2 regions of the Shewanella pealeana ATCC 700345 genome follow, and region 2 is predicted to be linked to the other one. Evidence: predicted binding sites of a transcription regulator. Region 2 holds the regulator's gene; the other holds the start of a gene.

Region 1 (3,425 bases), 1.8 Mb from region 2:
ACTAAAGCAAACTTTGCTGGATAAGGTCAACATGACCGACGAGCAAGTGGAGTCACTGAGAACTTTGTGCCTGTCTTTAACTTATGAGCTAACCCATGAGTTGACGCAAAAATAGGCAGTTGATTTTCAACTTGATAAATCGGCACACTAAATGCTTTAACAAGGTTATATTCAGTTAACGCCGGCTTTTTGACGATGAACCTACTTAGCAGTATCAACAATGCAGTAAATAGTAATACGCTATCTGACGCCTATGGCGTTAATAGGGAACAGTCAAATGTTGCCAATGCTGAAAACATTACAGCAAATAGTGGCAAACAGACTCTAACTGCGACAGAGCTGACTAAGAATGACAATACCTTAGTCTTGTCAGGCCGCGCCGAGAGAGCGCAGAAAATCGAAGCGATGGCTGATGACTTCTTTAAAGGAGGCCAGTTCACCTCAGCCAAGCTGCCTTCACTTATCCAACGACTGTACCAAGATGGCATTCTTTCCGAAGGGCAACTCAATCGCTTATCGAATAGTGGATTTGAGCTCCCTCCTGCCGATGAACAATCTCTATCTGACTTTATTGACCAGCAAGCTTCGGCTTTGAGTGATAGTGAAGGCGATAAAAAGCTGGCACAGATGCTTGACGATGCTAAGTGGGTTATGGGGGCAATGGATTTTTCTCAGTCCCCTTTGGTTGCCCAAAAAGCTAACCGTGTATCTAGCCAGATAACTGAGCTGTTAAACTCGGAAAAATCGCTGAGCGAAACGCAAGTGGACCAGTACAAAGGGCTTAAAGCATTGATGCAGTTAACTTCCATGACGGGAGAGCATCAACAGGAGAATGGTCAGCTTAATAGCTACCTCGCTCTCGCTAACAAGCATTAGCAATTATTGTTCTTTATTACACCTTAAAAATTTCAATCTTTGGTCAACATATTCTGTAAAAACCGGCTTAGATGGAGCATTTATCAGCCCCTTTTTCAAAGCAACCAATAAGTTGCGGCGTCAGTTATTTTACAAGGCTTTTCATTGCCAAAATTTATCCACAATTTATACCTCAATTATCCTGTCACTAGCCCGCTTCTAAGTCTCCGTCAAGACCATAATTTGAGATCAGTGGCTTTGTAGGCAGAACTGTTTTCTTATTGTCTTCCTCTTTTAAAATCATGATCTGGATCAATGTTCTTATTCCTGTTTTATAGCTTAATGCGCCACATATTGTGATTTATTGAAAAAGTAGCACTATATATAGTGTTGCTTTGATGAGCGAGCTGAAGAGGAATTAAACAATGCCAGTGGTTATTAAACGGGATGGTTACCGTACGCCTTTTGACGAAACAAGGATTAAAGATGCCGTGATAGCAGCTGCTAACTCGGTAGGTATTGAGTGCGCTGAATATGCCCAACAAGTTGCAGAAAAAGTAAGTCAAACTGTCGCTGAATTAGAGGAAGTGAACATTCACGATCTACAAGATTCAGTTGAAAACTTGTTGATGGAAGGCCCACATAAATCATTAGCACGTGTCTACATTGAATACCGTCACGATCGTGACGTTAAGCGCGAAGTCAGCAGCCGCTTAAACAAAGAGATCCGTGGCCTGGTTGAGCAAAGCAATGCAGCTTTGTTAAACGAGAACGCCAACAAGGACTCTAAGGTTATTCCGACTCAGCGAGATCTGTTAGCAGGTATCGTGGCTAAGCATTATGCTAAGTGCCACATCTTACCAAAAGATGTCGTTGCTGCTCACGAGTCTGGTGAGATCCATTACCATGACTTAGATTACGCGCCATTCTTCCCAATGTTTAACTGTATGCTTATCGACTTAAGCGGCATGTTGACCCAAGGCTTTAAGATGGGTAATGCCGAGATTGAAACACCAAAATCAATCTCTACCGCGACGGCCGTAACGGCGCAAATTATTGCTCAAGTGGCGAGCCATATCTATGGCGGTACCACCATCAACCGTATCGACGAAGTGCTAGCACCGTTTGTTGCCAAGAGCTATGACAAGCATTACCAAGTGGCACTGACTTGGGGCATTACCGATGCCAAAGCTTTCGCGACAGCGCAAACCGAGAAAGAGTGTCACGATGCATTCCAGTCACTCGAATATGAAGTGAACACCCTGCATACTGCGAATGGCCAAACGCCATTTGTGACATTTGGATTTGGTTTAGGTACCTCTTGGGAATCGCGCTTAATTCAACAATCAATGATGAAAGTACGTATCGCAGGTCTTGGTAAGAATCGTAAGACTGCGGTATTCCCTAAGCTAGTATTTGCTATCCGTGATGGTATTAACCATAAAACCGGTGATTGTAACTACGACATCAAGCAGTTAGCACTTAAGTGTGCAACGACTCGTATGTACCCTGATATTCTTAACTACGAACAAGTAGAAAGAGTCACAGGCTCATTTAAGACGCCTATGGGTTGTCGTAGCTTCTTAGGTACTTTCGAGCAAGACGGTGAGCTAGTACACGAAGGCCGTAACAATCTAGGTGTTGTCAGTCTTAACTTGCCACGTATTGCCCTAGAAGCTAAGGGTGATGAGGCAGAGTTCTACCGCATCTTAGATCAACGTCTATTGATTGCTCGTAAGGGCTTAGATACACGTATCGCACGTCTAGAAGGGGTTAAAGCTCGCGTAGCGCCAATTCTTTATATGGAAGGGGCTTGTGGTGTACGTCTGCGCGCCGATGATGAGATTTCTGAGATCTTTAAGAATGGCCGCGCGTCAATTTCACTGGGTTATATTGGCCTTCATGAAACTATCAATGCACTCTATGGCACCGAAGAGCACGTTTACGACAGCGAAATGCTGCGTGAAAAAGCTATCGAAGTGATTAAGTACATGAAGCGAGCAACTGAAAACTGGAAGAAAGAGTCTGGTTATGCATTTAGCTTGTATAGCACGCCAAGTGAGAACTTGTGCAGCCGTTTTTGCGCCCTAGACACTAAAGTATTCGGTGTTGTTGATGGCGTAACGGCTAAAGGTTACTACACCAACAGCTTCCACTTGGATGTTGAGAAACAAGTTAACCCTTACGACAAGATTGATTTTGAACAGCCATACCCAGAGTTAGCTAACGGTGGCTTCATCTGTTACGGCGAGTTCCCTAACATGCAAAATAACGTTGAAGCGTTAGAAGATGTGTGGGATTACAGCTACAGTCGAGTGCCTTACTACGGCACGAATACACCAATCGATGAGTGTTATGACTGTGGCTATACCGGTGAGTTTAGCTGTACCAGCAAAGGTTTCACTTGTCCTAAATGTGGCAACCATGAACCAAGCCGTGTATCGGTCACTCGCCGCGTATGTGGTTACTTAGGTAGCCCTGACGCGAGACCGTTTAACTACGGCAAGCAAGAAGAAGTCAAGCGCCGCGTTAAGCACCTGTAGTAAAAATACTAGGGGCTTAGCATGCAA
Region 2 (3,425 bases):
CTGAACCGTTTAGACCTAAGACACCGATTTTAGCGCCAGGGAAAAAGCTTAATGAGATATCTTTAAGGATCTGCTTCTTTGGCGGGACAATCTTGCCCACTCTAAGCATGCTATATACAAACTGAGCCATGTTAGTTCTCTTTGACTGTGTTTTTGAATCGGGAATGGGGGCAATTCTACAAGATCCGTTGCAGAACTTAAATCTGAATTAGCACTGTTTAGCGCGAACATGTAGCCGAATTCTATCGAGTTCAAATGAGTCACTCTGTGTCCCGATTAACCCGTTTTACGAAACTCACTCATCTAGAAATGCAAGTAATTTCATGTTGTAAATGCTGGGATTGTGATCGAATGCGCTGTAGAATACCGCGCAACCCTATTACAAGACTTTACAGCTGGAGTGAGTAATGCTGAAAAAAGATATGAATATCGCGGATTATGATCCACAACTATTTGCAGCAATTGAAGATGAAACGCGCCGTCAAGAAGAGCACATCGAACTTATTGCTTCAGAAAACTACTGTAGTCCTCGCGTAATCGAAGCACAAGGTACTCAGCTTACTAACAAGTATGCTGAAGGCTACCCAGGTAAGCGTTACTATGGTGGTTGTGAGCATGTAGATATTGTTGAAGAGTTAGCAATTTCTCGTGCTAAAGAACTATTTGGCGCGACTTATGCCAACGTTCAGCCACACTCAGGCTCTCAAGCTAACGCAGCCGTATTTATGGCACTACTTCAAGGCGGCGACACGGTTCTAGGTATGAGCCTAGCACACGGTGGTCACCTAACTCACGGCTCTCACGTGAGCTTTTCAGGCAAACTATACAACGCAGTTCAGTATGGTATCGACGAAACAACAGGCCAGATTGACTACGCCGAAGTTGAGCGTCTAGCCGTTGAGCACAAGCCAAAGATGATCATCGCAGGTTTCAGTGCCTACTCAGGTATCATCGACTGGGGTAAGTTCCGCGAAATCGCTGACAAAGTTGGCGCATACCTATTCGTTGATATGGCGCACGTTGCAGGTCTTGTTGCTGCAGGTATCTATCCAAACCCAATGCCACACGCGCACGTTGTAACAACAACGACTCATAAGACGCTAGCTGGTCCACGTGGCGGTTTGATCCTTTCATCAATCAATGATGAAGATATCTACAAGAAGCTAAACTCTGCAGTATTTCCAGGCGGCCAAGGCGGTCCTTTGATGCACGTTATTGCTGCTAAAGCAGTTGCATTTAAAGAAGCCCTAGACCCAGAGTTCACGACTTATCAAGAGCAAGTAGTTGTTAACGCAAAGGCAATGGCTCGTACGTTTATCGAACGTGGCTATAATGTAGTTTCTGGTGGTACTGATAACCACCTATTCTTGCTTGATTTGATCAGTAAAGACATCACAGGTAAAGATGCTGACGCGGCCCTAGGCAACGCTAACATCACAGTGAACAAGAACTCAGTACCGAACGATCCACGTTCACCATTTGTGACTTCAGGTCTACGTATCGGTTCTCCTGCAATCACGCGTCGTGGTTTTGGTGAGGAAGAGAGCGTGCAGTTAACTCACTGGATGTGTGATGTACTGGATGATATTTCAGATCTAGCCGTTAGCGAGCGCGTTAAAGGACAGGTTCTGGAATTGTGCGCTAAGTTCCCTGTTTACGGTTAACCTTAAGCGTTAAATAAGTTAGACTCCAATGGCCGCATCTATGCGGCCATTTTTGTATGTAAAGAACATACTTTCTGAGTTTTTAAGTCGTACCAATCACATTTTAATATTTGTCAAAGGTGACATGATTAATAGGTTAGGTATAAATCCAGTGAGTCGTAACATTTTTTTCTAAACGGAGGCTAAATGCATTGTCCATTTTGCAGCGCAACTGACACAAAAGTGATTGATTCGCGATTAGTCGCTGACGGCCATCAGGTGCGTCGACGTAGAGAGTGTGTTCAGTGCCACGAACGTTTTACCACTTTCGAAGGGGCCGAGCTTGTGATGCCTCGTGTGGTGAAACAAGATGGCAGTCGCCAGCCGTTCGATGAAGAGAAGCTGCGCGGCGGTATGTTAAGAGCCGTAGAGAAAAGACCTGTCTCTATGGATCAAATTGAGCAGGCATTGACTAAGATTAAGTCGACTTTGCGCGCCACCGGTGAGCGTGAAGTGAAATCTGAAATGATTGGCAACTTGATGATGGACCAATTAGTTAACCTAGATAAGGTTGCCTATATTCGTTTCGCGTCTGTTTATCGTGCCTTTGAAGATGTTTCAGAGTTTGGTGAAGCGATCGCTAAACTGCAAAAATAAACTACGCAACCGGGGCTAAGCGCTGCGCCTAGCCCTTCATCAATCGAACAATCGGAATTGCCGCCAATATGTGGTCTATCGAAGACAGTCAAATGATGAGCCTTGCCATTGAATTGGCACAAAAGGGCATGTACACCACTCGTCCAAATCCTAGCGTGGGGAGTGTTATCGTTAAAGACGGTGAGATCGTTGGTGAGGGCTACCATATTCGAGCCGGCGGTCCTCATGCGGAAGTTTACGCCTTGAATATGGCGGGCAGTGACGCTAAAGGCGCCACCGCCTACGTAACACTTGAACCTTGTAGCCATTACGGTCGTACGCCACCTTGCGCCAAGGCGTTAATCGAACACGGCGTCAGCCGAGTGGTTATTGCGGTGACCGACCCGAATCCTGAAGTCTCTGGCCGTGGTATTGCTATGTTGCGGGATGCGGGTATTCGAGTCGATGTTGGGCTGATGACCGAAGAAGCTAAGCAGGTCAACCTAGGCTTTTTAAAGCGTATGGAAAAAGGCCTGCCTTGGGTGACAGTTAAACTTGCCGCCAGTCTCGATGGCAAAACGGCCTTGTCTAACGGCGTATCCAAGTGGATTACCGGCCCTGAAGCCCGCCGTGATGTACAGCGTCTTCGTGCTCGCCATTGCGCTTTAGTCACTGGCGTTGAAACCATACTTGCCGATGACCCCAGTTTAAATGTGCGTCACAGTGAGTTAGGCTCACTTGCAAGTCAACTCGCCCCAGCCGAAATTCACCAGCCACTTAGGGTGGTATTAGACAGTCAGGCGCGTTTAGGTCATGAATTAAACCTGTTTAAAATCGACAGTCCGATTTTACTGGTGTCGACTCAAGCTTATCCCGAGAGCGTGCAGGCCGCATGGCCGCCTCATGTGCAGAGTCAGGTATTAGCGGCGGTTGATTCACGTATCGACTTAAATGCGTTATTAAGCCTACTGGGTGAGAGTTGTAACTCTGTGTTGGTTGAAGCTGGTGCGACGCTTGCGGGGGCCTTTGTTAATCAAGGGCTAGCCGATGAGATTGTACTGTATCAGGCGATGAAGATTTTAGGCTCGCAAGGGCGAAACCTGCTGACACTTGATGATTTTCAAGCCATGTCAGAGGTGCCAAAGA

The links. Region 2 encodes NrdR, which represses ribonucleotide reductase genes. Its sites were predicted from a motif close to AAACACNANATNTNGTGTTT; they were not measured.
Region 1: the regulator NrdR is predicted to act here: its motif matches at 1,229-1,248, upstream of nrdD (anaerobic ribonucleoside-triphosphate reductase).

The regions. Positions count from the first base shown of each region.
Region 1 covers NC_009901.1:3,187,886-3,191,310, reverse strand. The annotation lists gene SPEA_RS13885 (MarR family winged helix-turn-helix transcriptional regulator) at 1-115, shown strand, start outside; gene SPEA_RS13880 (hypothetical protein) at 196-876, shown strand; gene nrdD (anaerobic ribonucleoside-triphosphate reductase) at 1,281-3,398, shown strand.
Region 2 covers NC_009901.1:1,405,221-1,408,645, forward strand. The annotation lists gene ettA (energy-dependent translational throttle protein EttA) at 1-130, opposite strand, end outside; gene glyA (serine hydroxymethyltransferase) at 408-1,664, shown strand; gene nrdR (transcriptional regulator NrdR) at 1,851-2,300, shown strand; gene ribD (bifunctional diaminohydroxyphosphoribosylaminopyrimidine deaminase/5-amino-6-(5-phosphoribosylamino)uracil reductase RibD) at 2,369-3,425, shown strand, end outside.